2 regions of the Pelosinus sp. UFO1 genome follow, and region 1 is predicted to be linked to the other one. Evidence: riboswitches for the same ligand, from Rfam matches in the RefSeq annotation. Region 1 holds a riboswitch; the other holds the start of a gene.
The links. Region 1 has a riboswitch for glycine ahead of UFO1_RS00135 (ABC transporter substrate-binding protein). Riboswitches for the same ligand answer to the same signal wherever they lie in the genome.
Positions count from the first base shown of each region.

Region 2: it holds a riboswitch for glycine, as region 1 does, so the genes downstream of both, gcvT (glycine cleavage system aminomethyltransferase GcvT) here and UFO1_RS00135 (ABC transporter substrate-binding protein) in region 1, are expected to answer to the same signal.

Region 1 is NZ_CP008852.1:18,884-35,356, forward strand. Features, by position in the region: gene UFO1_RS00085 (LCP family protein) at 1-985, shown strand, start outside; gene mrdA (penicillin-binding protein 2) at 1,077-2,867, shown strand; gene UFO1_RS00095 (bifunctional precorrin-2 dehydrogenase/sirohydrochlorin ferrochelatase) at 2,966-3,610, shown strand; gene hemA (glutamyl-tRNA reductase) at 3,579-4,895, shown strand; gene hemC (hydroxymethylbilane synthase) at 4,855-5,787, shown strand; gene cobA (uroporphyrinogen-III C-methyltransferase) at 5,826-7,349, shown strand; gene hemB (porphobilinogen synthase) at 7,349-8,323, shown strand; gene hemL (glutamate-1-semialdehyde 2,1-aminomutase) at 8,465-9,781, shown strand; gene UFO1_RS00125 (HsmA family protein) at 9,956-10,357, shown strand; gene UFO1_RS00130 (CitMHS family transporter) at 10,608-11,918, opposite strand; glycine riboswitch at 12,136-12,212, shown strand; glycine riboswitch at 12,221-12,322, shown strand; gene UFO1_RS00135 (ABC transporter substrate-binding protein) at 12,474-13,640, shown strand; gene UFO1_RS00140 (hypothetical protein) at 13,909-14,412, shown strand; gene UFO1_RS00145 (ATP-binding protein) at 14,597-16,267, shown strand.
Region 2 is NZ_CP008852.1:2,173,558-2,190,030, forward strand. Features, by position in the region: gene UFO1_RS10075 (iron-containing alcohol dehydrogenase) at 1-969, shown strand, start outside; glycine riboswitch at 1,545-1,632, shown strand; gene gcvT (glycine cleavage system aminomethyltransferase GcvT) at 1,790-2,893, shown strand; gene gcvH (glycine cleavage system protein GcvH) at 2,896-3,285, shown strand; gene gcvPA (aminomethyl-transferring glycine dehydrogenase subunit GcvPA) at 3,287-4,633, shown strand; gene gcvPB (aminomethyl-transferring glycine dehydrogenase subunit GcvPB) at 4,630-6,081, shown strand; gene UFO1_RS10100 (radical SAM protein) at 6,069-6,869, shown strand; gene UFO1_RS10105 (radical SAM protein) at 6,866-7,849, shown strand; gene UFO1_RS10110 (biotin/lipoate A/B protein ligase family protein) at 7,827-8,654, shown strand; gene lpdA (dihydrolipoyl dehydrogenase) at 8,686-10,092, shown strand; gene UFO1_RS25175 (hypothetical protein) at 10,250-10,396, shown strand; partial or broken gene UFO1_RS26115 (CBO0543 family protein) at 10,678-11,160, opposite strand; gene UFO1_RS10125 (DJ-1/PfpI family protein) at 11,771-12,376, shown strand; gene UFO1_RS10130 (hypothetical protein) at 12,796-12,975, shown strand; gene UFO1_RS10140 (hypothetical protein) at 13,523-14,500, shown strand; gene UFO1_RS10145 (pseudouridine synthase) at 14,523-15,245, shown strand; gene UFO1_RS10150 (NAD(P)/FAD-dependent oxidoreductase) at 15,344-16,473, shown strand, end outside.

The sequences.
Region 1 (16,473 bases):
TGTTACTATTAATATTGCAGGGTTTAAAAAGATTGTTGATGCCGTCGGCGGTGTTACAATTGATGTGGAAAAACGCATGTATTATACAGATCCCTACGATGATAATGGGGTCGGTGGTGGCGCTTTTGTAATTGATTTACGTAAAGGGGTACAACACATGGATGGCGAGACCGCTATTCAATATGTACGTTACCGTGATGAAGAAGGTGATATTGGCCGGGTTGAGCGTCAGCATCAGTTCTTAAAAGCATTAATGAAGGAAGTAGCTAGTCCGTCTGTTATCACTAAAATTCCTGGAATTATTAAAGAAGTGAGTAGTGTGGTTAAAACTGATCTATCGACAAGTGAAATGCTCACCCTTGCTAAAACCTTGAATGATGCATCGAAAAGTGGATTAAAAACAGATATGGTACCTGGAAAACCTGCTTATATTGATGATGTAAGTTATTGGTTACCTGATGTCATGTCATTAAGAAGACATGTAGCTCAGACATTGGGAGTAACCATGGAAGAAAAATATGTGGCTACAACTCAACGTGAAGTAAATGAATATGAAACCTCAATTCCTAAAGAAATGAAAGTGGTTGAAACTCCTAAGACAACCAAAACTTTAAATTCAGAAAAAACAACAACACCAGAGAAACCTAAAACTCCGGATAAACCTGGAGCTTCCACGGATGTAAGTAAACCTGTTATGAAAAGTGTAAATGCTAAAGTTAGTGTTGAAGTATTAAATGCTAGCGGTGTAGCAGATGCTGGTGACAAAGTTGCGGAAGTACTACGAAGTCAAGGTTTTGAAGTGTCGGGTGTAACGAGTACGCCTAACGCGTATAAAAATACAGTAGTCATCTCCAATTCTACAAATAGCACAGTGGTTAATAAATTAAGCTCATTACCATTTAAATATACGCTGCAAATTACTAAGGATGAAGGTAAATCTACAGATGGAATCGTTGTAATTGGTAAGGACTACGCAGCTAAATAATCAGGATTTAAATAGCCCATAGGGGCTATTTTTTTTTATTTGCGAGATACTATTTAGATAAGAATGTGAAGCTAAAAAGGAGTACCATCGAATGTGGATTACAGAGAAGTCTCGCAGAATTAATATTATGGCATGGATAGTTATTACTGTTATTGCCCTTTTAATTTTACGTTTGGCTTGGATGCAACTGCTACATGGTCCCCAGTATAAAAAAATTGCCGAAGAAAACCACATCCATCAAATTACAGCACAGGCACCTCGTGGTATTATGTATGATCATAATGGGGCTTTACTTGTCACTAATCGGCCTAGTTTCGCTATATCTATTATTCCTGCGAAATATAGTAAGGACTGGAATACTACATTGCTGTTAGCTAATATTATTGATGTGCAGCCTGATGAGATCGAAAGGTTGTTAAAAGTTGGATCAGAGTTCCCCTATACTCCTATCCAAGTTAAGCGAGATGTAGATGCAATGCTTCAGACAAAGATTCGTGAGCGAGAAGAAGATCTGCCAGGGGTAATTATTGAAGCGATGCCCATTCGAGAATATGTATACAAGGAATTGGCAGCTCATGTATTTGGTTATCTTGGCAGTATTAATGAAGAAGAATATGTAAAACGTAAAGAACAGGGGTATAAACCAACAGATTTTATTGGTAAGGATGGCTTAGAGCAAGAGTGGGAAGAAGTATTACGGGGGATAGATGGTGGATTGCAGATTGAAGTTAATGCTGCAGGCGAAGAAGTACAGATCATTGGAGATAAAAAAGCAATAGCCGGTAAGGGGTTAGTGCTTACTCTTGATGTAAACCTACAAAAGGCAGCCCAGGACGCCTTAATGCAGCAAATAGAAGAAGGACAGAAGAGGGGAGAACCAACAAAAGGCGGAAGTGTTATTGTTCTGGATGTAAAATCAGGAGCAGTGCGTGCTATGGTTAGTTATCCTTCATTTGATCCCAATCAATTTGCAAGTGGAATCAGTAATTCCCATTGGAATAAGCTTATCAATAATCCCTATCATCCTCTTACGAACAAAAGCATTCAAAATGTTTATCCTCCAGGTTCGGTTTTTAAAATTGTGACGGCAGCAGCTGCCTTGGATATGAATTATGTGACTAAGGATGAAATATTTGATGATAAGGGCGTGTACGTACTTGATGGGTGGAAATTCTTTGGATGGCAAACTAAGGGATTAGGAAAGCTCAATATTGTAGATGCAATCGCTTGGTCAAGTGACCCTGTTTTTTATGAATTAGGTCGCCGCATGGGAGTTGATTCCTTAGCGAGTTACGCTATGACCTTTGGGTTAGGAAAAAAGAGTGGGATTCGTCTGCAGGGAGAAGAGGAAGGCACTGTTCCTACAGAAAATTGGAAAAGGGTTACCTATGATGAACAATGGTATATTGGTGAAACTGTAATAGCCGCCATAGGACAAGGATATTATCTTGTAACACCATTGCAACAGGCAATGTTATTAATGGCGGTAGCAAATAAGGGAACTATTTATCGACCAATGCTGGTAGAAAAAATATTAACGGCAGATGGTGCAGTAGCAGAAACCTATCAACCGGAAGTCCTTCATACCATTTATTTAAAAGCTGAAACATGGGATTTACTTAAGCAAGGATTAGTGGCTGTAACCACTAAAGGTACTGGACTCGGTGTGTTTCAAGGAATGACGACCACAGTAGCTGGTAAAAGTGGATCTGCTGAAACAGGAACAGGCACGGTTCATTCCTGGTTTGCTTGCTATGCGCCAGCAGAAAATCCTGAAATTGCTGTCGCGGTCCTAGTTGAGGAAGGAGGCGAAGGTTCTGTTGCGGCAGCACCTGTTGTCAGAAAAATAGTAGAGGCGTATTTTGGGCTTAAAAAGAAATAAAAGGAGTATGCAATTAAAAGTTATACTTTCTACAATTGAATAGAGGATTATTACATTTTTAGTGCGAAATATGCTAAAATATGAAGGATGTGAAAAATGTGCCGTTCTATCCGATAAACTTACAAATAAGTCGCCAACCTTGTATTGTTGTGGGGGGCGGCAGCGTTGCTGAGCGCAAAGTAGCTGCACTTTTGCTTGCAGGTGGAGATGTTACTGTACTTAGCCCAGAGATTACCAAAGGGTTGGCCATTTTGGCAGAAAGAAGAGAGATTACTCATATTGCCCGGGGTTATCAGCAGGGAGATGTTAAAGGCTTTTTCATTATTATTTGCTCCACGGATAATCCTTCGGTAAATAAGCTGGTAGCGGCAGAAGGCAAAGAGCTTGGTGTTCTTGTTAATGTGGCAGATGCTCCTGAATTGGGCAATTTTAGTGTGCCAGCCCAAATTTCTCGTGGCGACTTATTGCTTACCATCTCTACCGGGGGGAAAAGCCCGGCAGTAGCCAAAAAGTTACGCGAGGAATTAGGTGAACGTTATGGTCCTGAATATGGTACATACCTTGAGTTGGTGGCAAAGGTTCGAGAACAAATAAAAAAAGAACTGCCAACAGCAAAGGAACGAGAAATCGTTTGGCGAAGAACCATAGATCAGGAAGTAATTAGCTTGCTGAAAGATGGCAAGATAAAAGAGGCGGAGGCTAAGATTTATAATGCAATTAGTTGTTCTGGGACTCAATCATAAAACCGCATCGGTTGATGTGCGGGAATGTTTTACTTTTTCTGAAGATACAATAAAAATGGCTCTGAATCGTCTTCATGAATATGAAGAAATCAGCGAATGCGTGATAATATCTACCTGTAATCGTACAGAAATGTACGCTGTTGTGGATGATGCAGAAGATGGCTTTCCAGTAATGCAGCAGTTTTTGCAACGAATTTCTGAAACTCCCTTAGATGTCGCAGACTTCTTTTATTATGCGGAAGAAGATTGTATTAACCATTTATTTCGTGTAACATCGAGCCTTGACTCCTTAATTATTGGTGAAGGACAGATTTTAAGTCAGGTAAAAAAGGCTTATTCCATAGCAAGGGATGTTGGTACTACAAGTACCGTTCTTAACACTTTATTTCATAGGGCGATTGCCGTAGGAAAGAAAGTCCGGACTGAAACCCGTATTGCTCATAGTGCAGTATCAGTAAGTTATGCGGCAGTTGAGTTAGCAAAAAATGTATTTGGCGATTTATCAACTTCCAATGTATTGTTATTAGGTGCGGGACAAATGGGTGAACTTACAGCTAAGCATTTAGTAGGAAATGGTGTTAAAGCTGTATTTGTTTCGAACCGTAGATATGAGAGGGCTGTTGAATTAGCGAGTCAATTTCGTGGTATAGCAGTACCTTTTGAGAATTTTATGAAAAGTGCTGTGGAAGCGGATATTATTATTACTTCTACAGGTGCTCCTCATTACATTATTAGAGCTTGGGATGTTGCTCACTTAATGCCAAAAAGGCAAGGACGTCCTATCATTATTATTGATATTGCTGTACCCCGAGATGTGGAGCCTGAGGTATCTGCGATTTCCGGTGTACGTTTATATAACATTGATGATTTGGAAGCAGTTGTGGAATCCAATCTGCGTCTTCGCGAGCAAGAAGCGGAGTTAGCTGAGAATATTATCAAAAAAGAATTAGAAGAATTACTGATCAAATTTCGCTATTTATCCTTGCGGCCTGTTATGGCACGTTTGACGGATAAAGCGGAAAGAATCCGTCAACGGGAATTAAAACGTGCCTTAACGAAATTGCCTGACATTACGGCAGAGGAACGTAGGGCTGTAGAGAACATGTCTAAGATGATTATTCGAAAGATGTTAAGGGACCCTATGGTTTGTATCAATGAAGGGGCCTGTACCCAGAATGAACAATTATATTTAGACGCAATACTAGATTTATTTAAACTCGATACAATAGGAGAGGGCAGACATCGTGAAAAGAAAAAAACTTGTTATCGGTACGCGCAGCAGTAAATTGGCTTTATGGCAAGCTAATTATATTGCCGCCTGTTTAAGAGATCAATATCCGGGGATAGAAGTAAATCTAGTCCATATCGTAACTACGGGTGACAAAATAGTGGATGTTCCTCTTGCTAAAATTGGCGGGAAAGGGTTGTTCACAAAAGAATTGGAGACTGCCATGTTACGGGGAGAAATTGATTTGGCAGTACATAGTCTTAAAGATATGCCGACGGAATTGCCAGAAGGCTTATTGTTGGCCGCTATTACAGAACGAGCTGATGCTGGTGATGCTTTTATTAGCCCGAAGTATGGCACCGTGGAAAATTTGCCACAGGGTGCTAAGGTTGGGACGTCTAGTTTAAGGCGTAAAGCACAACTGCTCAAGTATCGACCTGATCTAGTGATTCATGACCTACGGGGAAACTTAGATACGAGATTGAAGAAATTAGATACGGGAGATTTGGATGCGATTCTATTGGCAGTTGCTGGTCTAAAACGATTAGGCTGGCAGGAGCGAATTACCCAAGTTCTATCAAACGAAATTTGTTTGCCGGCAGTTGGACAAGGAGCCCTTGCAATTGAAGCGCGTAGTGATGATGGGGAAGTTTTAGAAATGCTTGCCTTTTTGAATCACCAAGAGACTCGCCTAGCTGTAGAGGCAGAGCGTGCTTATCTATCGGAGGTAGAGGGCGGTTGCCAAATTCCCATTGGCGTCTATGCGACCGTAAATCAGGATGTATTAAACTTAGAGGCTGCTATATTGTCTGTTGATGGTGTTCGCCAAATACGCAAGACGATTAGTGGTGCCCCAGCAGAGGCTAAAGAGCTTGGTCAAGCGTTGGCTCAGGAAATGCTAGATGCAGGTGGACGGGAAATTCTGCAAGAGCTAGATGTGAATCATTAAGTAACGGTTTTAAATGCAGCCTATCAGGAGGAGAGAATATGAAACAAGGTATGGTTTATTTAGTAGGGGCAGGTCCTGGTGATTATAAATTAATCAGTGTAAAAGCCCTAGAATATATACAGCAAGCAGATACCATAGTTTATGATCGATTAGCAGATGATCGACTTTTGTCAACAGCCCGGCCAGATGTAGAACTTATTTATGTAGGGAAGGCTTCTAGTAATCATACTATGCGTCAGGAAGACATTAATCAGTTACTTGTGGATAAAGCTAAAGAAGGTAAAAATGTAGTACGGCTAAAAGGTGGAGATCCTTTCGTTTTTGGACGGGGCGGGGAAGAGGCATTAACCTTAGTTGAGAATAAAGTATCATTTGAAGTAGTACCAGGTATCACTTCCGCCATTTCCGTACCTGCTTATGCCGGTATTCCTGTGACTCATAGAGGTATTGCGACTTCATTTGCAGTCATAACGGGTCATGAAGATCCAACTAAAGCAGAATCTACGATTAAGTGGTCCCACTTGGCTACTGCGGTAGATACCTTAGTATTTCTAATGGGGGTAGAAAACCTGCCTCATATTACAACAAAATTAATAGAAAATGGCCGCTCTGCGGATACTCCCGCTGCAGTCATTCGTTGGGGTACGAAACCTGAGCAACGGGTACTAGTTACAACAGTAGGCAAAGCAGCTGCTGATGTAGCAAGGGAGGGTATTAAACCTCCTGCTATATTTATCGTCGGAGAAGTAGTGAATTTACGTCAAGACTTGGCTTGGTTTGATCAGCGGTTGTTATTTGGTAAAACAGCACTTGTTACTAGGGCTCGTGAGCAGGCTAGTGCTTTAACTTGTCAATTAGAAAACTTAGGTGCGCAATGTATTGAAGCACCATCCATAAAATTGGTTCCACCAGAAAGTTATGCAGAACTGGATAAAGCCATTGATAAGCTTGCTACCTATAATTGGATGATTTTTACTAGTGTAAATGGAGTAGAACATTTCTTTACCCATTTATATAGTAAAAAACGAGATAGCCGAGCTTTAGGCAATGTGAAAATTGCTGCCATAGGAGCACAAACAGCAGCTTCGCTTAAAAATTACGGAATTTTAGCCGATATTGTACCTTTGGAATTTAGAGCGGAAGGTATTGTTGCGGCATTGAATGGACGGATTGAGCCAGGTATGTCCGTGCTCATTCCAAGAGCATTGGTAGCCCGGGATATTTTGCCAGAAAAGCTAAGAGAAATGGGCGCTACTGTAGATGTAGTACCAGTGTATCGTACTCTTACAGGGGATAGCGATGGCGAAATGCTGGCACAAAAATTGTCAGCCGGAGAAATTGATCTTGTTACATTTACCAGTTCTTCTACAGTGACTAATTTATTAGAGCTATTAGGTTCTAAGGGATCAGAACTTTTGAAAACTGCCAAAATTGCATGTATTGGTCCTATAACAGCTGGTACGTGTTTAGAAAATGGCATTAAGCCGGATGTAATAGCAGAGGAGTATACCATTCATGGGATGGTAGAAGCAATTACAACCTTATATAAGGAGGCTAAATAATGAACGAGCTTCTTCGTCCCCGTCGCCTTAGAGTATCAGCGGGAATACGAAAATTAGTAAGGGAAACGACTCTTGAGATAAATAATTTAGTTTATCCCTTGTTTGTTGTGCCAGGAAGTGGGATTCGTAAAGAAATTCCTTCTATGCCCAATGTATTTCATTTATCTGCGGATATGGCAGTCAAAGAAGCGGCTGAAGCATATGCCTTAGGCATACCCGCTGTTATTATATTCGGAATCCCTGAATATAAGGATGAACAAGGTTCAAGTGCCTGGGATATGAATAGCCCGGTACAAAAAGCGATGAGTTTGATTAAAGCAGCACTTCCTGATATTGTTGTGATCGGCGATGTTTGCCTATGTGAATATACGAGTCATGGCCATTGTGGTATGCTAGAGGGGCACGAGGTTGACAATGATAGTACACTGCCAGTATTGGCGAAAGTTGCTCTTAGCCAAGCCCAGGCAGGGGCAGATATCATTGCTCCTTCGGACATGATGGATGGCCGGATTTTAGCCATTCGTAATGTGCTAAATGAAAATGGGTACAAGAATGTATCCATTATGTCCTATGCAGTGAAGTATGCTTCGGCCTATTATGGTCCGTTCCGTGATGCAGCTGATTCTACACCGCAGTTTGGTGACCGTCACAGTTATCAAATGGACCCAGCTAATAGCCGAGAAGCTATGCGTGAAGTAGAGTTAGATATAGCCGAAGGTGCAGATATTATTATGGTAAAACCAGCGTTAGCCTATTTGGATATTGTTCGCCAAGTGAGAGATAACTTTGATTATCCTCTTGCTGTGTATAATGTGAGTGGTGAATACTCTATGGTAAAGGCAGCAGCAGCCCAAGGCTGGATTGATGAGAAACGTACTGTAATGGAAACTTTGCTCAGTATGAAACGGGCAGGTGCAGATATTATAATTACTTATCATGCTATGGATGTTGCCCGCTGGTTAAAAGAAGAATAAAGATAGCAAATATATAACCACCAAGACACAATGCCACTAGCATGGCACACAAAGGAGAACATAAAGGATAAGTCCTTTGTGAAAAATTTTGTGCCCTTTGTGTCTTGGTGGTTCAATTATTATTTTTTAGGGGGTCTACTAATGACATTGAACTTGGAAAAATCAATTAAGGCATTTCAAGAAGCGAAGGAATATATTCCTGGTGGCGTCAATAGTCCTGTTCGCTCTTTTCGTGGTGTAGGTGGTACACCACCCTTTATTGCTAAGGCAAAGGGAAGTTACTTATATGATATCGACGGAAACCAGTATATCGATTACATTGGTTCTTGGGGACCCATGATTTTAGGTCATGCCCATCCTGCAGTGGTGGAAGCTTTGACCCAGGCTGTAGGTAAAGGAACTAGTTATGGGGCACCTACTCTTTTGGAGACAGAACTAGCTAAATTAGTAAAGCAGGCTGTACCCTCAATGGAACTGGTTCGTATGGTTAATTCTGGTACAGAAGCTACTATGAGTGTCCTACGGTTGGCGAGAGCTTATACGAAACGTAATAAAATTGTAAAATTTATTGGCTGTTATCATGGTCATCACGACAGTCTATTAGTGAAAGCCGGATCTGGTGCGGCTACCCTAGGAGTTCCTGATAGTCCAGGCGTTTCTCAGGCTGTTGCTGGCGGAACAATTTCCGTAGGTTATAATGATATTGCCGCACTGAAAGAAACTTTTAGTAAATACGGTGAGGAGATTGCGGCCGTTATTATAGAACCTGTAGCAGGTAATATGGGTATGGTATTGCCGAAAGAGGGTTATTTAGCAGCTGTACGAGAAGTGACAGAACAATATGGTGCATTACTAATCTTTGATGAAGTAATGACGGGTTTTAGAGTAGCTTATAATGGCGCTCAGTCTGTGTTTGGCATAAAACCTGATCTTACCTGCTTAGGCAAAATTATTGGCGGTGGATTGCCTGTAGGTGCGTATGGTGGACGGCAAGATATTATGGAGTTAATTTCTCCAGCGGGTCCCGTATACCAGGCTGGTACACTGAGCGGAAATCCATTGGCAATGACGGCAGGTATTACAACGTTGTCAATACTATCTCAGGCACCTGAATTGTACGAAGTATTAGGCAAGAAAACAGAGAGCTTATGTGCAGGTATTCGGACACAGGCAGAAGAATTTGGATTCTCCTTGCAATATCATCAACTTGGCGCTATGTTTGGTATGTTTTTCACCGACAAACCAGTTTATGACTATGAAAGCGCTAAACAATCAGATATTGGTGCTTTCAATACTTTTTATCATGCAATGCTAGAAAAAGGGGTATATATGGCCCCTTCTCAATTTGAAGCAGGCTTTATGTCAGCGGCCCATTCAGAAGAAGATATTGCTGTAACCATTGAAGCTAGCGCTTATGCTTTTGGCAAAGTGGCAGAATATCATAAGCAAAAGAAATAATGCAGGGTAAAACCCGTATGCAGATTACCCACAGCCAAATGGCTGTGGGATTATTTTTTTAGGAGAGTAGTGTCAGTTTGTTTTTATGCAATAAATCATCGTTTATTTCGTCAATAAGAGTAGTAAAATGATTAAAGTTGAATCGATGATATTTGGTAGAAATGAGGAATTATCATGTCGAGTGGAATTATCTTTATAAATTCTGCCTTTGTATTCTATACCATTGGAGTTTGGAGTGAAAAAATACAAGGTGAGTTGAAAAGAGTACATTTGATCCTATTTTGGTTTGGGATTATTTGTGATGCTTTAGGAACAAGGGCGATGGGGGAATTATCTAAGACACACGTAGAGGGAGTTAACCAAGCTATTTCTCAGTATGTGCAAATACCTAGCAATTTTCACAGCCTTACTGGTATAGTGGCACTTTCATTAATGCTACTACATGCATGTTGGGCGACTATTATTATTGTAAATAAAAAAGATATTTGGACAAGGAAATTTCATCGTTATAGTTTGATCGTTTGGATACTATGGTTAATACCATTTGTAAGTGGAGCAGTTTTTCATTTCATGTAAAAAATTGATCAGGTAAGCTCGACTAACACACATAAGAAAAACGCTAAGCGTCCTTTTTGAACCACAAAGACACAAAGGTCACAAAGGGGGTCTATCCATTTCATTCCCATCTTCTTTGTGTGCCGCGATAGCGGCATTGTGTCTTTGTGGTTCAATCTTTTAACTAGAAACTTATAAATTCTGATACCATAAAAAAACTCCTACAGCTTTTCGGTTTGAAAAGACTGTAGGAGTTTTATCAATTCTATTATTATAAACTAATTGCTCCAGTTACTAATGCTACCACGATATTCAATACCATTAGTCCAAAAGCCCACCATATGCCACCTTTTTGTAGGTCGCCAAAGGTAATGTCACACATTCCGACCAATAACCATAACGCTGCCACCAGGGGACTCAGCATGTGTACTGGTGTTCCCAATAAGGAAGCCCGACCGATTTCCCCAGCACCTATTCCATAAGTAGCAGCCATCTGGTTCAGTACGGGTAGCACGCCAAAGTAGAAGGCGTCATTGGATAACAAGAAGGACAGTGGAGCACTTAACAGCGCTGTAATCATCCCCATGTGTGATCCCAAACCAGTTGGGATAATTCCTATTAGAAATGTTGCCATAGCATCTGTCATTTTAGTTCCTGTTAAAATGCCCATAAATATCCCAGCGGCGAAAACCACCGCGGTAACCTGTAGAGCTTCTTTAGCATGAGCCAACATACGCCCTTGCTGTTCTTTAACCTTAGGAAAGTTTACAATTAAAGCCAATGCGCTTCCCGCCAAAAAGATGATTGGAATCGATACTCCGATCTTCTTTTCTACAAGTAACAGGCCCATAAGAGTTAGGGTCATAATCAGATTAACCCAGAATAATTTAGGACGCTTAAACTCAGGATTTTTCGATACCACTTCTTTGGCGATACCGTCGATCATAGAATCTTCTATCTGGATAACTCCCAATCTAGCCCGTTCTCTTTTACCCAATACATATCCCATCAATGCTATATAGGCAAATCCAAAAATGATTACAGGAACCAAGGGATTAAAAATTTCTGCTGCATCGAGTTTTAACGCCGCTAAAACCCTAGCCGTAGGAGCTGCCCATGGGAACATATTCTTCACGGCAGTTACCATTGCACATATTACTGCTAAAATAACAGGATTAATACCGATCCTCTTGTACAAAGGTAACATTGCGGTACAGGTAATCATAAAGACTACAGCTCCCTCTCCTTCTAAAGAGGCAATGATTGACAAAAAAGTCGTTCCCACAATGATTTTTAACGGGTCACCTTTAACTTTCTTTAATATTTGAACAATGAGTCCATCAAACAAGCCCACATCCACCATAATTCCAAAATACATAACAGCAAACATCATCATAATTGCCGTTGGTGCTATGGTCTTAACACCATCCATCATTAACTTACCAATTGTGGGGGCAAACCCACCTAATAACCCAAATGCAATTGGTATAATAATTAGTGCAGCAAACCCAGTCATCCTTTTGGACATTATTAAGTACATGAAAGTAATAACCATAAGAAATCCAAGTAGAGTTAATATAATAAAACGACTCCTTTCAAATTAACAGATTCTTTTTAGATTATAAAATTAAATATTATGAAAATATAGAAAAAGGTCATTAAAAACATTTAGTTCATAAAGAAAATGGAGAGTTGAAAATTTTAAAAATACTTTTATAATACCATTGAAAAATGTGATGTATTGTTTTATAATGATACTTACAGTGAATGTTTTTCCTACAACTACATATGTTTACCGAATGAAGTTTGCGGGAGAGTGGCTAGAATAGCCCGCCGAAGGAGTAAAACTCTCAGGCACTCGGACCACCGAGTAGAACCGTAAGTGGACGGAACTCTGGAGAGACTCTTAAATTGAGCGCCGAAGGTGAAATACAGCAATGACAAGTTGCTGACAAATCTCTCAGGCAAAAGGACAGAGACAAAAATCGTGATTTACAGGGATATTTCTATATCTCTTATATTGTGATGCTGAAAACGCCTTTTTTGGTGTGTTCATTTGTTTTTCCAGAGTCAAATCAGAGATGATTTGGCTCTTTCATTTTTATATAGATAATTTAAAAAAAGGGGAGAAATTTTTATGAGTAAAATTAGTTTTAAGCTGGTAGTGGTATCTTTGGTAGTTCTAATGATGGCGGGGGCTCTCGCGGGTTGTGGTAGTTCTGCCTCGAAAGATATCAAAATTGGTATTCTCAATGAGATGACAGGTGGTAATGCGACGATGGGGACTTCGTCGGCAAATGGCGCAAAAATGGCAATTAAAGAAGCCAATGCAAAAGGTGGAGTACTTGGCAAGCAACTCCAAGCCGTCATAGCGGATAATAAAAGTGAACCTTCCGAATCGGCAAATGCTATGACAAAATTAGCAACACAAGATAAAGTAGTAGCCGTAACAGGTATCTTTGCTAGTTCCAATGCCATCGCAACTTCAAGCGTAGCGGAAGCAACTAAAATTCCTTTTGTGGCAGTAGGGGCTACAAATCCTAAAGTAACAGTAGACGAGAAAAGCGGTAAGGTGAAAGATTATACCTTTAGAGTCTGTTTTATCGACCCCTTCCAAGGGACAGTTGGAGCAAACTTTGTACTTAATACATTACAACTGAAAAAGGCAGTTATGTTAGTTGATAATAGTAGTGATTATAGTAAAGGTTTATCATCCTTCTTTAAAGATGCCTTTACCAAAGGCGGCGGAAATATTTTAGCGGAAGAAGCTTATTTGCAAAAGGATCAAGATTTTAAAACCATTTTGACAAAAGTTAAGGCATTAAATGCGGAAGTAATTTATATCCCGGGTTATTACGAAGAAGTAGGTAAAATTGTGAAACAAGCTCGCGAAATTGGGATTACGGTACCAATCGTAGGTGGGGATGGATGGGATTCTCCGAAGTTAGTAGAAGTAGGAACCGGAGCCGCCCTTAACAATACTTATTTTACCAATCACTATTCGGTAGATGATACTAGTGCGACTTCCCAGGCTTTTGTAGAAGCTTATAAGAAAGAGTATGGGCAAGTGCCAGATGCTATGGCTGTCCTTGGTTATGATGCAGCGAACATTGTAATTGATGCGATTAAACGTGCCAATAGCATTGATCCTGAAAAGATTCGTGAAGCCTTAGCCGCCACCAAGGATTTTCCAGCAATAACGGGGGCTACTACCCTAAATGCAACTCATGATGCTGTTAAAAGTGTAGTTATTATTGAAATGAAAGATGGCAAACAGGTATTTAAAGCCACTGTAAAACCGTAGCAAGACATAGCATAAGCTCCTGTACTATTCTACTAAGAATTTGTACAGGAGTTTTTTACCGGAATCAGAAAGTATAACACTTCCTTGATTCCAAGTAAGAACGACTAAGGCTTCTGCCTGCGTCCGAGGACTTGGCACAAGCCAAGTCTTTTCTTATATTGCACGTTTTTCCTCTGTTTCGCATAGAATACAAAAAAAGTGTAGTGATGTATTAGTATAGATATATCTGAATAACTTAAATGAAATTTCATTTCAGGAGGGAAAATGTATGGAAGAGGATAGAAAATCCAAAGCGTGCGATGGTTGTTGCGATTTGATTTTTGAAACTATGCCCAATAATCGGCCAGCTGCGATTGCCCAGGCTTTTTGGCTGCAGGCAACTGCTACAGGAGAGATTTGCGGCAGAGGGTGTGAAGGACATATTCAAGTATCAGCTCAAGGGCTAATTCCCCTAGGAGTGTATACTCTATTTTTTGTAACGGATAGAGGGCTTTGGCCGGCAGCTCCTTTATCAGCTGTTTATACCTCCGATGGTTTTGACCCAAATCGATTGGTTGTAAATACTAATGGCACTTTAAATTATTATGTTGCCCCCTTAGATTATAATCCCTTAAGAGGCATTCCCACACCGAGTGGTGTAGCTAAAATTACAAGTGTAATTATATCACTACACAGTGATCGGCTTACCAATGGCTTAAGTCTTGGTGATCCCAATGTTAATGTATTTAATCAGTTAACGGCTCCTATGTGTTTTCCCCGTACGGAGGAATAAGAATACCTAATAACAAAACACTATTCCATTGAAAAAATGGCAATAGTGTTTTGTTATTTACTGAATTACATATTTTTACACTTAATTCGAAATATATAGGAAATAATAGAGGGTTTTAAATGAATATATAGAAAATGTTTACATATATGGAATTAGCGCTTGCGATAAAAAATGAGGTGTAAATGTGACATTTATTGATACATCCCTTTTAGCAACAATATCTGGTACGATGGCAGTGTTACTTGTATATATATATCTATATGTACAATATAAAGAGCCATTCATAGGATTGTGGATTTTAAGTTGGCTAATTCATCTTATTCGGATTATTTGTTTTAAAATGCCCTTCATTAGAGAATCTGATTTAGAAGTTCAAATTATTTTTCAATTTTTATCAGTTTTATCTAGTTTACTACTTGTATGGGGAAGTAATAAGTTTATTAGTAAGGGTGTAAACAGGTTGTGGTTATATGGGGCAGTTCTTAGTACCATATTAAGTGAGTTAGCTATAGGATTTCATCAAGATTATTTCTATAAGGCTCTGCCCTCATGTATTTTTATTGGTAGTATCTATATATGGACTGGTATGGTGTTTTTCTACTATTTAAACATTACTGGGGTGGGTAAATATATTACTGGAGCTGCGTTTCTTCTCCTAGGAGTCCATACTATCGATTATATTTTTATGGAGAATGTAGTATGGTTTGCTCCATGGGGATATTTATTTGATGCAATATTACGATTCATTATTGCTGTAGGCACCTTATTAGTGTATTTTGAAAAGACGAGGCAAGATCTAACGAATAAAGAAAAATACTATCGATTATTTACTGAAAATGCAGTGGATATTATTTTCCGTTACCGGATCGTCCCCGAGCAAGGTTTTGAATACATTAGCCCGGCAGTTACAGAAATTACTGGATATACGGCTGAGGAATTTTATAATGATCCTGAGCTAATATTTAAAATGATTCACCCTAAAGATGTAGCCTTATATGAAGATGCAAAGAAAAATTTTCATCTGGTTAATCCTATGGTGACTACCCGGATACTTTGTAAGAATCTTAGTGAAATATGGGTTGAACAAAAGTTTAATCCTATTTATGGAGAAAATAATCAAATCATCGCCATTGAAGGAATCGCACGGGATATAACTACTCGAAAAATGTTGGAACAAGATGTAGCCCGTCTGGATCGATTGAATACAGTTGGGCAGATGGCAGCGAGTGTAGCTCACGAGATTAGAAACCCTATGACTACGGTACGTGGATATTTGCAGCTAATCGGAAATAAGAAAGAATTTGCTCTTTATAAGGAACAGTTTGTGCTGGTAATGGATGAATTGGATAGGACAAATTCCATTATTAGTGAATATCTTTCTCTTAGTCAAAATCGGGTAATGGATTTTAAATTGTGTCAGTTAAATGAAATTATTGAATCTATGTATCCACTGCTGCAGGCTGATAGCAACGCCTGTAATAAGTATATAATGTTAGAATTACAGAGGATTCCTGAATTATATATTGATGAAAAAGAAATTCGTCAACTAATATTAAATCTTGTTCGTAATGGGTTAGAGTCTATGAAAGAGGGGAAATCATTAACAATCCGAACCTATTTGGAAAATGAGGAAACAATTTTGGCTATACGGGATGAAGGTGGAGGGATCGCTGCTCATGTTTTAGATAATTTAGGAAAACCCTTTGTGACTACGAAGACAGACGGAACAGGAATTGGTTTAGCAATCTGTTATCGAATTGCAAATCGCCATAAGGCGAAGATAACGGTAGAGACCAGCACGCAAGGAACCACATTTTTTATTTGTTTCAAATTATCCCAGGGATTGGCAGTGTAAAAAAGTTAATAGAGTATTAGGAAAAGAGAACCTTTAAACTAAGGTTCTCTTTTTTTATTGAAAAATTTACTTATAATTACAAAAATGTCCATTATATTACAAATCTTACAGGAGTTTTCATTGGTGAGAGAAGAACATGGTTCTATTAGGAGGTGGTGTTTATGAATCGGCAATAGCTTTTCTCTAGTCAATAGATAATTTTATGA
Region 2 (16,473 bases), 2.2 Mb from region 1:
AGTAAGATCACTCCCAATCCGACGGTTGATCAAGTTGATGAAGCAACACAGGTAGCAATGGAGTTTGGAGCACAAGCTGTTATTGCTATTGGTGGTGGCAGCCCGATTGATGCAGGTAAGAGTGTGGCTGTTTTATTAGCTAACCAAGGTAAAACAGCACGTGAACTGTACGAATTTGCTTTTGTACCTGAAAAAGCAGTTCCGATTATCACCATTAATTTAACCCACGGAACAGGGACTGAGGCTGATCGTTTTGCAGTTGTCAGTATACCTGAGAAGGAATATAAGCCGGCTATTGCCTATGACTGCTTGTATCCTATGTACTCTATCGATGATCCAGCCCTCATGACTACTTTGCCAGCTGATCAGACAGCCTATGTATCAATTGATGCTATCAATCATGTTGTCGAGGCGGCTACCACAAAATTGGGCAACCCTTTTGCCATCAGCTTAGCTCGAGAAACAATTCGCTTAGTTGCCCATTACCTTCCATTAGCTCAGCATAATCCGAAGGATCTGGAAGCCCGCTATTATTTGCTGTACGCTTCCATGATCGCTGGTGTTGCCTTCGATAATGGACTTTTACATTTTACGCATGCCATGGAACATCCTCTTAGTGGCATGAAACCAGATTTGGCCCATGGTTCAGGACTAGGAATTCTACTGCCAGCAGTAGTGAAACACATTTATCCAGCCAAGGGAGCTATTTTGGCAGATATCCTAGCACCTTTACTACCTGGAATCAAAGGTACGCCAGAAGAAGCACATTCTGCTTACATCGGCTTAAAGCAATGGCTTAAGGCACTCGGCATAAAGGAAAACTTGCGTGAGGAAGGATTTGTAGATGGTGATGTGGCTCGTCTGACAGATTTAGCTTTTGAAACTCCTAGCTTGGGGTTACTACTCAGCATGGCACCAATTGAGGCCAGCCGGAAGACGGTTGCTGCTATTTATGCAGATTCTCTATAAAAAAATGCCTCAAGGATTCTGGAGCGAATCCTTGTAGGCATTTTGTATGTTTACTATTACGACTATAGATAATGATAGTAAATTCTGCTGCTTCCTATTCAAATTATATTTATCAGATACCTTCAGCATATTATATTGAAGCGCTGGAAGATTCAGATGTATTAGTCATTATACAAATTATATGACTTATATTGATAGTGAGCCACTATTTTTGTCATTACAAGACGATACACAGAATACATTTATTATATAAAAGAAGAGAGAAGCTTACTTTAATATGATACTTAACAACGTTGCCGTGATATTATTGAGAACATTTAGATATCTATTCTAAAGTAAAACAAAAGCATGTTGCATCTTACTTAGGGGCTTCTCCTGAAACATTAAGCCTACTTAAGAAAAAATGGTAAAAAGCACTTTTTATCATCATATCTATTAATAATTACATTTATTCGGAAAAATTCTACAAGGATTCAAATGCGAATTTTTTGACAGGATAATCATCGATAAAATACGATTGACACAAATTAACTAATTTGCTAGAATATTCGTAATAGTAAAATAATGCATAGGGATGATGGTTATAGGGAGAGATCGCTAAATGCGGCGCCGAAGGAGCAAGAACTTTGTCAAACTCTCAGGCAAAAAGGACCGTAACCGGACTATACTCTGGAGAGCACGCCTTGTGTAAAGGCGTCACCGATGGGGAGCCTATTTAGGCAAAACTCTCAGGTACAACAGACAGAGACAAAGGAGGATTCGTCCGCCTTTGTCTCTGTCTTTATTTTTTTTAAAACCAAGCAGAAAGGGGAGATGGATTATGGCAGCATCAAAAAAGACGCCTCTATATGAGACACATTTAGAGTACGGTGGAAAGATTGTTGAATTTGGAGGTTGGCTACTGCCAGTACAGTATACTGGGATTTTGGAGGAACATCGAGCAGTTAGAGAAAAGGCTGGCTTATTCGATGTTTCACATATGGGGGAGGTACTTGTCAAGGGGCCTGATGCCTTTGCATTTGTACAAAAATTAGTAACGAATGATGTATCTCGCCTTGCTAATCATAAAATACAGTATACGCCCATGTGTTATCAGGATGGTGGTACTGTTGATGATTTGCTTATTTATAAGCAGGGTGAAGAAGAATATTTATTAGTTATTAATGCGGCTAATATTGAGAAAGATTGGCAGTGGATGCAGGAAAATAAGGGAGGCTTTCATACAGAATTAATCAATTTATCCGATCACACAGCGCAGCTAGCCTTGCAAGGTCCCCTAGCTCAGGCTATTCTTAGCCAATTGACAGATGTAGCTTTAGAAAATCTAGAGTATTATTGGTTTTTACCAAAAGTAATGGTGGCAGGCAAGGAGACGCTAGTATCTAGAACTGGTTATACTGGCGAAGATGGATTTGAAATTTACTGTCGTCCAGAGGATGCAGCATCATTGTGGAATTCTATAATGACCGCAGGTAAGTCTTATGGGCTGTTACCTGCAGGTCTAGGCTGTAGAGATACTCTGCGTTTTGAAGCTTGCCTGCCACTCTATGGGCATGAATTATCCAAGGAGATTTCCCCCTTAGAAGCAGGGATTGGTATGTTTGTGAAGCTGGATAAAGGTGACTTTATTGGTTGTGCTGCTTTAGCAGAGCAAAAGAAAAATGGCGTAAAACGTAAAATTGTAGGTTTTGTTATAACTGGACGAGGGATTGCTCGGCCTGAATATCCTGTAATGGCACAAGGGCGATGCATTGGGACAGTAACCACAGGAACCTATTCGCCAAGTTTGGATAAGAATATCGGTCTTGCTTTAGTAGAAGCCGAATTTGCTATAATTGGACAGCAATTTGATATAGAAATTCGTGGTAAGAAGGTAGCTGCTCAAGTAATTCCTAAACCATTTTATAGAAGAAAGGGGAAATAAAAATGAAAACTCCAGTAGAATTAAAGTATTCACGCGACCATGAATGGGTAAAAATTGAGGGAACTCGTGCAAGGGTGGGTATTACCGATTATGCTCAGTCTCAGCTTGGTGATGTAGTGTTTGTTGAGGTGCCTACAGTGGACAGTAAGATAGCTGTAGGGGCGAGTTTTTCAGTGGTAGAGTCAGTGAAAGCAGTATCTGATATTTATGCACCTATTGGTGGTGTGATTGTGGAAGTAAATGAGACGCTTACTGATGCACCAGAAATTATGAATGAAGATCCTTACGGCGAGGGTTGGCTGGTAGTCATCGAAATAGCCGATCCAGCAGACTTGAACCAACTACTTAGTAGTGACGAGTATGAAAAATTAATAGCTGAGGGAGGTCATTAAAATGGGGTGGAGCTATTTACCTCATACTTACGAAGACCGACGTGCCATGCTTGCTGCCATTGGTGTAGAGAAAGTGGAAGATCTTTTTAATGATATTCCAACCCATCTATTATTTAATCGCCCACTACAGTTACCTGCTCCCATGTCGGAGCTGAATTTGATAAACTACCTTCATAAATTAGCTGGGGTAAATGCTAATCTCCAGGAATATACTTGTTTTCTAGGTGCAGGGGCTTATGATCACTACATACCAAGTGTGATTGACCATGTAATAAGACGTTCTGAGTTTTATACAGCTTACACTCAATATCAGCCAGAGATCTCCCAAGGATACTTGCAAGCATTATGGGAATACCAAAGTATGATCTGCCAGTTAACAGGGATGGAAGTCTCCAATGCTTCCATGTATGACGGTGGTACCGCCTTAGCCGAGGCGGCAATGATGGCATGTAACGTCACAGATCGCAGTGAAGTGCTGGTAGTAAGCACAGTGCATCCTCATTACCGCACTGTGCTCACTACGTACGGAACGGATTGGGGATATAAAACAACAGAGATTGGTTATACAGATGGTACTGTGAATAGGGAAGAACTCACACAATTAATGAGCAAAAATATCGCTGCTGTCATCATTCAATCACCTAATTTTTTCGGGTGTATTGAAGATATAAAAAAAATTGCTGACCTTACTCATGCAGAGGGAGCATTGCTTATCGTAGCTGGCGATCCTATTTCCTTAGGTATTTTAGAAGCACCTGGTGTACTTGGTGCCGATATCGTAGTTGGTGAAGGCCAGTCTATGGGATTAGCAACTGCTTTTGGTGGTCCTTATCTGGGTTTTTTTGCTGCTAATGAGAAACTGATGCGCAAGATGCCTGGTCGTATTGTGGGGCAGACCGTGGACCATGATGGTAATCGAGGATTCGTGTTAACTTTACAGGCAAGGGAACAGCATATACGTAGGGAAAAGGCGACTTCAAATATCTGCTCCAATGAAGCTTTGTGCGCCTTAACAGCTGCTGTATATTTGAGTGCTGTTGGTAAAGAGGGTCTGCGTCAGGTAGCCGAATTATCACTGCAAAAATCTCACTACGCATGCCGTGAGCTGACAAAACTAGAAGGATTCACCTCTGTATTTGGGGCAAGTTATTTTAAAGAATTTATTATACGTTGTCCAAAATCCATCGCTCAAATCAATGAAGAATTACTACAGGAAAAAATGATTGGTGGATTGGACCTTGGTATTTATTATCCAGAACTTAAAAACTGCATGCTATTGTGTGTAACAGAAAACAGGACGCAGGACGATATTAACCAATTGGTAAAGAAATTGGGGGCGATAGTATGAGAAAAACTAAATCCTTGATTTTTGAAATAGGGAAAGAAGGTCGCTGTGCCATAGATATGTCAAAATGTGATGTACCAGAAGAAGCCATTACATCACTAATACCCCGAGAATTCTTACGAAAAAATCCTGCGGCCCTGCCAGAAGTCAGTCAACTAGATTTAATGCGTCATTATACAGAACTGTCTGAACGGAATTTTGGTGTAGATTCAGGCTTTTATCCATTAGGTTCGTGCACCATGAAGTATAACCCAAAAGTGAATGAAGATATCGCCCGTTATCCTGGATTTGCTTTATTGCATCCTTTGCAGCAGCCTGAAACAGTGCAGGGCGCCTTAGAACTGTTATATAACATGGAACAGTATCTTGCTGAGATTGCAGGAATGGATGCTGTTACCATGCAGCCAGTTGCAGGTGCTCATGGTGAATTGACCGGATTAAAGCTGATTCGGGCCTATCATCGGCGCAATGGGGAAGCGCGAAACAAAGTTATCGTGCCTGACTCGGCTCATGGCACCAATCCTGCATCAGCTGCCGTATGTGGGATGGAAATCGTGGAAATAAAATCAAATGAAGATGGATCTATCAATTTAGAAGCACTCCGCAGAGCAGTAGGACCAGATACGGCTGCCCTCATGTTGACTAATCCAAGCACCTTGGGATTGTTCGAAACCAATATTCAAGAAATTGCTAGCATTGTCCATAATGCGGGTGGACTGTTATATTATGATGGGGCTAATGCCAATGCCATTTTGGGGATTGTTAGGCCTGGAGATATGGGCTTTGATGTTGTCCATTTTAATCTTCATAAGACCTTCGGTACACCACATGGGGGTGGTGGTCCAGGCTCAGGACCTGTAGGTGTAAAGCGTAGCCTTGCCCCATTTTTACCTACCCCTGTGCTCACTTTTGATGGAAGTAAATATGACCTAGATCATAATCGTCCACTGTCTATTGGCAAGGTACATTCTTTCTATGGTAATTTTGGGATTATTGTTCGTGCCTACGCTTATATCCGTGCTTTAGGTCCAGATGGATTGCGCCAAGCCAGTCAAGATGCTGTAATGAATGCCAATTACTGTTTGACCCAGTTGCGGCAACAGTACCATGCTCCTTTTACTCGTTTTTGTATGCATGAATGTATCTTAACATCCAAGGAACAAACTCAATATGGCATTCGAACGCTAGATATTGCCAAACGACTACTGGATTATGGTTATCATCCACCCACCATATATTTCCCTATGATTGTAGAAGAAGCACTCATGATTGAACCAACGGATACAGAAAGCAAGGAAACCTTAGATGGATTTATTGCTGTAATGAGAAAAATTGCGCAGGAGGCCAAAGAAGACCAGTCCCTAATTAAGAGTGCTCCCAGTACTACAGTAGTTGGGCGTTTAGATGAAACTTTGGCCGCTCGCAAACCGGTTGTAAGATGGAAAGAATAATTTGTTTTACATACCCCAAGAATACCAAATCCATCAGTGTCACAGAAAATCGCTGTGAACAAAATTGCGCTCATTGTGGTGGTCATTATCTTAAATACATGTTGCCAATCTCTGCTATGCAGGAGAGCAACGCCACTAGCTTTTTGATTAGCGGCGGCTGTAAAGCTGACGGGACCGTTCCTATTGGTCAGCATATTTCTGAACTGAGAGCCTTAAAACGAGGAAGGCTTTATAATCTTCATGTGGGATTGATAGATAAGGCTGAAATTGTAGAAATCGCTGAGATTGCTGACTGTATTTCTTTTGATTTTGTTGGTGATGATGAGACCATTCGTGAAGTATTTGGTATAGAACGGACAGTAAGTGATTATATCCATTGTTATAAAGAATTACGTCAAAAAGTTAAGGTAATGCCCCATATTTGCATTGGTCTACATGCTGGCGAGATCAGAGGCGAATATCAAGCAGTGGAACTTTTGCAGGAGCTCGGTATGGATGCATTAACATTTATTATTTTTACACCAACTCGTGGGACTCGTTATGCAGATTGTTTGCCCCCAAAGATGGAGGAGGTAGTAAAACTATTAACGTGGGCTCGTCAGGTATGTCCCTCGATACCCATTCACTTAGGTTGTATGCGTCCTGGTGGACATTATCGTAGTGAAATTGATCAATGGGCGGTTAAAATCGGTATGGATACGATTGTGAATCCTACGCCTAAAGCTGTGGCACTAGCAAAAAAATTAGGCATGTCTATCTTATGGACTGAGGAGTGCTGCGTACTATGAACCTTTGGAAACTTTCTGCAGGTACAGCCTGCGTAATTGGCAAAAAGAAAATTAAAGCGGATGTTCTGCCTACTACTGCTTATATTATGCTCGGGGAAAGGTGCAAAAACAACTGTCAATTTTGTGCCCAGTCACGGGACAGTGAGGCCAGGGTAAACCTGCTTTCCAGGGTAACTTGGCCAGTTTTTCCGAAGGAAGAAGCTGCCGCCGGAATCAGAGATACTTATAAAGCAGGAGCAATAAAGCGAGCTTGTTTGCAGGTGGTATACAGCGCAAATAGTTGGGATACTACTGTTAATGCACTTGAATTATTACATGTTAGCAGTGCGGTTCCTATCTGCGTATCCAGTCATCTAGAAACAGTAAAGCAGGCGAGAGAACTTGTATCAAGAGGCGCAGAAAGGGTTTGTATTGCTCTAGATGCCGCTACGCCAGAGTTATACGAGAAGGTGAAAAACGGCCAGTGGGCTTCCAAGTGGAGCCTCTTACTAGAGTGCACACTGGCATTGCCGGGCCTTGTTACCACGCATCTCATCGTAGGATTAGGAGAAAGTGAAGAGGATATGGTGAGTCGAATGGCGGCCTGTATTGATAAAGGAATCAGAATTGGCTTATTTGCCTTTACGCCTATACGTGGGACCCCTTGGGCACATCTGAATGCGCCAACAATTGCTCACTATCGGCGCATTCAGATTGCTCATCATCTGCTTAGGAACGGGTATAAGCAGGATATCATTGGCTACCAGGATGGGATCATTTCCGAGTTTAATGTACCCGAGGTTGAGTTATTAAGGATATTAGAAGACGGTCAAGCTTTTCAAACAAGTGGCTGTGATGATTGTAATCGTCCTTACTATAATGAGCGTCCTGGCGGTCTTATGTATAATTATCCTCGCCGCCTTACTTCTTTAGAAGTTACTAAGGCCATTGAGGAGTGCGAGATTGTTAGGGGAGAATATGATGAACTGGCGACTAATTAACAGTGGGTTCGCTGATGCCGCAATAAATATGGCTGTTGATGAAGCCATATTACTGGCACATAGCGCTGGTAAAGTTCCGCCCACACTCAGGTTCTATGGCTGGCAACCTGCAGCAGTTAGTCTAGGATATTTTCAAAGGGCGATGTCTGAAATTGATTTTGATCAATGTAAAGAGCGTAACATTGACGTGGTACGCAGATTAACTGGAGGTAGAGCAGTTCTGCATGATGCCGAGCTCACCTATAGCATTGTGGTCCAGGAAGATGACCCTCTAATCCCTAAAACCATTACGGCATCTTATCGCTATTTTAGCAACGGTTTATTAGTTGGTCTTAGGGAACTTGGTATACAGGCACAAATGACTGTGCCTGCAGCGGCTTATGGGCAGAGGAAAAAACAACCTGCGTCAGCGGCTTGCTTTGATGCTCCTTCTCATTATGAAGTTACAGTAGAAGGGCGAAAGCTGGCGGGAAGTGCCCAGGTACGTAAGAATGGCGTTATTTTACAGCATGGATCGTTACTATTGCGGTTTTTCGCTGAGCAGTTTGTAGAGTTACTGCGGCTGCCATCAGTAGAAAAACGCCAGCAGACAGCTCAAATGTTAAAGGGGAGAGCTACAGCGATTGAAGATGTGTTAGGAAGAACCGTAACGTGGCAAGAAGTGTATCATCCCATGCCCGAGGCTTTTGGGGCGGCTCTAGGCATCAAGCTAGTGAGTGGAGAACTTACAGAAGAAGAAAAGAGAGTAAGTAAAGAGTTGGCGTCAACAAAATATAGTCAGGACTTCTGGAAAATGCTTCGTTAGCTGTGGCAACAATACCAAGGGAGGGAAAAAAATGGGTTATGATGTAGCGGTGATCGGCGGTGGTCCTGGAGGCTATGTTGCCGCCATACGAGCTGCCCAATTAGGCGGGAAAGTATTATTGGTAGAAAAGGATAAGATGGGTGGAGTCTGCTTAAACCGAGGTTGTATTCCTACCAAAACCTTATTAAAAAGCGCTGAAAAATGGCAAGAACTTAAGAATTGTCATGAATTTGGTCTGCAGGCTGAGAATATAGGATTTGATTTTGATGCCATTAGATTACGTAAAAATCAAGTTGTTAACAAGCTGCGTGGCGGTATTGAACAGTTAATTAAAAGCAATGCTATAGAAACGATATATGGAGTAGGAGTACTAGAAGGGCCAAATCGGTTGATTATCACACAAGGAAAAGAGAAAATCAGTTATGAAGCAAAACATATTATTGTTGCTACAGGTTCTGAGCCCATGCATTTACCTATACCAGGCCAGGATTTGCCTAATGTCATTGACAGTAATCAGCTGCTAGAGATAGATCATGTACCACGCAGTATGATGGTCATTGGTGCAGGTGCGGTAGGGATTGAATTTGCCGCTATTTTTCAATCCTTTGGCTCAGATGTAACCGTAGTAGAAATGCTGCCGACAATTTTACCGAATATTGATAATGAAATAGTCAAACGTATGGGGATCCTTTTACGCAAACAGGGCATAAAAATGCTGACAAATACCAAAGTAATTGGTATGGAGGAAAACAACGAAGGCGTTAAGGTTTCTCTTGATAATGGTAAGTCAATTCAAGAACTCACTGTGGGAAAAGTATTAGTAGCAACTGGACGAAAACCTATAGTAGCTGGGCTAGGGCTTGAAGCTGCAGGTATTGATTACAGCCAGGCTGGTATTAAGGTGAACAGCAAAATGGAGACCAATATACCTGGAATTTATGCTATCGGTGATGTCACTGGAGAGGAAATGTGGGCTCATGCCGCCTCGGCAGAGGGTATGGTTGCTGCAGAAAATGCATTGGGTGGTAATATTAGTATGGATTACAGTGCAGTGCCAGGTTGTATATTTACTACGCCAGAATTAGCTATGGTTGGGCTTAATGAGAAGGAGGCTCAAGACACAAACATAGATATAAAAGTTAGTAAATTTAATTTTGCTAGTAATGGTAAGGCTGTTTCTATGGGGGAAGCAGATGGTTTAGTCAAAATTATAGCCGATGCTAATAATGATAAAGTACTAGGCATGCATATCTTAGGAGCCCACGCTAGTGATCTAATTATGGAAGGTGCAATCGCCATTCATAATGGCTTAACGGCAGATCAAATTGCCCACACAATTCACCCTCATCCTAGTTTATCTGAGACGGTAATGGAGAGCGCCCATGGAATTAATGGTGATATCATCCATCAGTTTATCTTGAAGGGACGACCTCTATGAGTATTTTCTAATTTACTAAAGACATTTTTGAAAATATAAGACACAGCACGTCCATTTAGTAGTGGAATAGTGCTGTGTCTTTTCTGCGTCATTATATTTTTTATCTATAGTAATGTTGGAAAGCAGTAGCTCATAAACTGTACGGGAGGTGGTGAGGGTGGAAAAAACAGCATCCCCTAAGTATAACGTGACAGTAAGTTATAATCCTCATAAAGATTTAGATAAATTGGCTAGAGGATACGCAGTTATGATTAAAGTCGCCATTCGTATAATAAAGAAGAAGAAGATTTCTGAAGTAGAATGACTTCTCCGGCAAAAAAATGGACAGGATAGTGATTAATTTGTTGTAAGGATAAAATTTAAGTAGTTTAGATTTACTCTAATCTATTTTGAAAAAACCAAGTTTTGCATAAGTATACACCGCTCCAGCAAGCAATGCGCCTCCTACAAGTAGAGCAATCGTACATGACTGGTCTTGCATATAATAATCCCTCCGTTTTTCATAATAATTACTCTTTATAGTGTATTCATTATTCACTATAATGTTAACTTTGATTTTTTAGATCTAGTTGAGAAAATAGAATATTAGGACGGAATCGATGGTATTTTTAAAAAACATCTGTAATATAACCTAGACACATATAAAGAAATGAATAAAGTTATCCATGAAATATAACCTGTCCAATTTATGTACTTAATGAGCTGTGTATAATTCTGAAATATAAGTTCTAGACCAGTGATAGCGAAGCAGGTACTAGCATAGTATATAAACTTAATTGATCTGCCTTTACTTTCTGGATAATAGATATTTTAAAAAACACAAATGACAGGGTAGGCTAAATACTCAAAGGAAAAATTAGTTCTATTAACCTCAGAGAAAAAACGTATAGGGTATTCGATAAATCCCAAATCAACGGTAACTAACCCAAAAAACCAAGTGAACGATTGCATAAATAAGAAACTGATTTGGGCATTGCGTTGTTTATATCTGGGAATAAATAGCACATAAGAAGCTATTGGGATAAACCACATTATATATAATATAAATTTTTCAAGTGACATTATCATTCTCCTTACATCAATTTGTTATTGTTGTGATTCTCTAATCGAAAAATCTTATTATCAATTATTCCCATTAAAAAGGAATGTAAGATTTATTATTGAGCTTTCCCTCATTCATTATCTTGAAAAATGGAAATAGATATGGCGTAATACCATATCTAGTATGTGTAGTATATGGGGATAGTAGGAGTGATTTTATATGATGGTGGTTAATTCTGATAAAATGATAATATGGTGTTTGCATTCGCAAACCTACAATGTAGTAGTTTTTATTTATCTTATCATTATTATCACCAATCAGTGGTCTATTTGCTCCATACAAGTAAATTTAAGATCATGGATGTGTAAGTATGTCATAATTTTTATATTGCCTTATAGCAGGAATTTTTTGGATTAGGTAGTAAGTTTTAAATATGATAGATTTACTTTCTATGGGTGATTTTCTAGAAATATAAGTAGAGACTTTATTGAAAGTTTAAAAAGAGTTACATATGTTATTGGTTATATATGGCCGATAAGAGGATAAAGATATTCTCTTAACAAAGTGATGACGGTAGAGCCTAAAAATTAGCTGATAAAAAAGAAGTAAACCGATAATTAAGATGGAGGAAGTTATATGATCTACAGAGTGGACATACTTTTATTTGATAAATTTGAAACATTAGATGTCTTTGGTCCTGTTGAAATACTTGGGGGTTTGCCTGATATTTTTAAATTGAATTTTGTATCTGCTAATGGAGGAATTGTTGAAAGCTCTCAAAATGTAAGAGTAGATACTAATTTATATACAAGCGAAAAAGGTAAGGAAAAAATTTTTCTTGTGCCAGGTGGAATTGGAACAAGAGAAAATATTCAAGACAACAATTTTATAAATCTTATTAAAACTTTTTCTAGTCAATCAAAATATATACTTAGCATATGTACAGGTGCGGCTTTACTCGCTAAAACGGGAATGCTAAATGGAAAAAGAGCAACAACAAATAAAAGAGCATTTAATTGGGTTACAGAGCAAGGGAAAGATGTTCTGTGGATAAAAGAAGCAAGATGGGTAAGGGATAATAATATATATACATCTTCAGGGGTATCGGCTGGAATAGATATGACATTAGGATTTATAGCAGACCTTTTGGGGAAGGAAAAAGCATTAGAGATTAGTCAAAGGATTGAATACTTCTGGAATGAAAATAGTAACTATGACCCGTTTTCCAAGATGTATGAATAATTGATTATATAAAATAAGGGAAGTCAAAGTGGCTCCCCAATTTTATAAATAGCAATATATCGCAGACAAACAATATGCACACAGGGCCTGTTCATTGCCAAATTTACGTTGTACAAAACATTCTCTTTCTTGACCACAAGCATCACATTTCATATATTCAGACTCGCTACTTGCAGAAAGCATAAATACGCCCCTTTTTAAATTTAGCTTGTAATAAAATCATATCCTTTATACGGAGCTAATTAGGAATATTATTACCTTGCCCGATTGTGTATTAATTGTACAAGAGGATGTTTGAAAAATACCAAAGTTTATGAGGATATATATTAATAGACTATCTTTACACCTAGCGGGATTATTGATCTTTTGTTGAAAAAGTGAGTTGGCTTAATTTGTAGATAAGTATCGGAGGTAGAAATATGGCGGCAACAAGATATTACGATGTAAAAATTACTGTTCTAAAAAAGATTGAAGTAGGTGATATAGCATTAGGGCATGATTATCCTTGGATTAAGCAAAAAGGAACTGAAATATTTTGTTGTGCTGATGGGCTTCATCCAATTCTTTATAAATTAGAAAGAATTGAAAATAGTATCTAAGTAAAACTATCTTATTAATACAATAGCGAGAGCTATGAGAATTATTGGCCTCCTAGATATTCACCAAGCTGCACAATTAAAAGCTGGGGACGGATTGTAGGATATGTAATAGTATTTATTTTGAGATGAGGACAATTGTTCAAGGAATGGAAATACAAGAGACTCCCTAGAGTTTAGGGAGTTTCTTGTATTTATTATAGGAAATAATGGATGGCTACATCAAAAGAATGTCCTAATTATTTAGTATAATGAAGAAAAGTATTATTGCATATCATATTGTAAATTACGCTGTTAGACATTGTTTGGATATGCAATATTTAGAATTACCAACAACATTAGTCTCTGGTGACTTCATCCACTTTGTACATGAACAGATGAAAACTGAAGCGGGATTAAGTATGCGTTATTCTTTTTCAGGATCTGTATATTTTGAAAGAATGAAAAATCTATCCCTTTATTCTATAAACCGTACTGAAATAAATGAAAGAGTAACTCGTGCTGGATTGAATGATATCTATAATATATGCCTAGTATAAGGAGGTATAAGATGGATAGGAATATATTCCAGTGTATTGATATTAATTCAAAATATTGCCCATGTTTATTAGCAGAAACGAATCAGTGTGTTGTTTGCAGTCATTTAAAAGGAGACGGTACTTGTAATTGCAATTGGGCGGGAGTATGTATATTATACGAAAAACATTGGCAGTATAAAAAACAACCACAAAGTGATGAAATCATAAAAACAAGGAAGGAAGAAGAGGTTAACTTTGTTATAAAAGAACAAATTAGTGAGAATACATATAGGCTAGAAATGCAAGTGAGTAATGAATTTGCCGAACAATTAACTTCAATCGGTTCTTTTGTTTTTTTACGGCGTCCAAATGATCCACACTTTTTTTCTTTCCCCGTTAATATTATGAAAGTGGAAAATAATACGATACAAGTAGTCATAGAAACCATCGGACCTAAATCACTTAGGATTATAGCCGATAATAACTGTAAAATAGTCATACGTGGACCTTACTGGAACGGAGTTTTAGGTCAGCCCTGGATTGACAATCTTACTTATGGTAAGATAATATTAGTAGCTGGTGGTATAGGGCAAGCCCCAGGATTACCTCTTGCGGTTAATTTAATGAATAAGGATAAGAATAATCAAGTTATGACCATATTAGCCCCTGGTAAGGTAGGAAGTATATTTATTGCAGAAGAATTACATCAATTAGGTGCTCTAGTACATATTGTACCTTCCTTGCGTAAGGTAGGAATGCCTACGCTTAAAAAGTGGATAGATCAGGAGAAGCCCGACCTTATAGTAAGCGCCGGACCTGATAGTCAACATTATGGAGTAATAACAGCTATGCAGGAAGCAGGAGTTAATATACCTATGGTGGCGACTAATAATGCTACAATGTGTTGTGGTGAAGGTATTTGTGGCAGTTGCTTAAAAAAGGTACAGGGAAACAAAGAAATTAGACTTTGTAAACAACAAACTGATTTTTATAACATTATGGTAGATTAATTATTTTTCAAAGGAGCTTATTATATTGGAACGTTTGCAGAAAGTTATCAGCCAAGCTGGAGTTGCTTCTAGAAGAGAATCCGAAAAAATTATACAACAAGGTCGAGTGACGGTAAACGGTAAGGTAGTTACGGAAATGGGGACGAAAGTAACTCCAGGTAAAGACCGGATTATGGTTGACGGTAAGCCTATAGCCGGTGAGAAACTCGTCTATATTTTACTGTATAAACCAAAGGGAATATTAACTACACTAAAAGATCCCCAAGATCGTAAGACAGTGGCATCATTAGTTAGTGATATTACTCAGCGTATCTACCCAGTAGGTCGGCTTGATTATAATACAGAAGGCCTACTATTATTAACTAATGATGGCGCACTAACCCATGCATTAATACATCCAAGTAAGAAAATAGATAAAACTTACATAGCCAAGGTTGCTGGCAGACCGTCACAGGAAAAACTCGACTTACTTAGGGTTGGTATTCAATTAGAGGATGGCATGACAGCACCCGCTGTAATAAACATGATAGATTTTGATCGAGAAAGAAATATGACGAGTCTACAAATCACAATTCATGAAGGCAAAAATCGTCAAATACGACGTATGTTTGAGGCAATCGGTTCGGATGTGAAGCAACTTAAACGGGTTCAATTTGCCTTTCTGACACTTGAAGGTTTACGCCGAGGTAGTTATAGACACTTACTTCCTCAAGAAGTAGAAGCCTTACAGAATCTCAATAAATAAATAAGAGTGTGAGCCCTTATTTGCAACATAATAAGGGCTTTTTGTTATACTACATATAGGAATTTTATGCACTAAAATCTACATGAAAGGGTGTTTAGATGAAAAAGATTATTGTAATTGGTGGTGGGCCGGCAGGAATGATGGCCGCCGTTAGTGCCAGCCAAAATGGTGGAAAAGTAACTATTTTAGAAAAGATGTCTGTTGTAGGTAGGAAATTATCTATTACTGGTAAAGGTAGATGTAATATTACTAATATTGCTGATAAGGAAACTATTATCAAAAACATGCCGGGAAATGGCTCTTTTATCTATAGTGCCTTATATAGTTTTAGTAACCAAGATATCATCGATTTTTTAAATAGCTATGGAGTAATGACTAAGGTAGAACGGGGTGGACGTGTCTTCCCTGTAAGCGATCAAGCAAAAGATGTCGTGCAAGCTTTTATGAAGGCCTTTAAAGAACTTGATATAGAAGTGGTAACGGGTCAGCAGGTAAAAAGAATTCTCACGCATGATGGTAAAGTAACAGGAGTTCTTGCTAATAACAATGTTCAGTACAGGGCTGACGCTGTGATTTTAGCCACTGGTGGTGCTTCTTATCCTGGTACTGGTTCCTCTGGCGATGGATATCGTATGGGTGAAATGATTGGACATACAATTGTTCCATTAAAGCCGTCGTTAGTACCACTAGAGGTAGGGGAAGATTGGATTGGTGAGCTACAAGGGTTATCATTAAAAAATGTATCTGCTAGTGTAATTTTTGGAGGCAAAAAAGTAGCGGATGATTTCGGCGAGATGTTATTTACTCATTATGGGTTATCTGGACCTATTATTTTATCATTAAGTAAGAAGGTAGCTGAACTACTAACAAACCATCCCAATCAAGAGGTACTAATACAAATTAACTTAAAACCAGCTTTAACATCTGAAGTGTTAGATAAACGAATTCAGCGAGACTTTGAAAAATTCGCCCGCAAACAATTGAAAAATTCACTTGGTGAATTACTACCAGCTAAATCAATTAATGTCATTATCGATTTAGCGCATTTGGATCCGGATAAATTTGTTCATCAAATAACAAAAGGCGAGCGTGCCCGATTAGTAGAACAGATCACAAAATTAACCTTTACAATAACAGCCACACGTCCAGTTAGTGAGGCAATTGTCACAGCAGGTGGTATACACGTTAAGGAAATCAACCCCAAAACCATGGAATCAAAAGTGGTGGA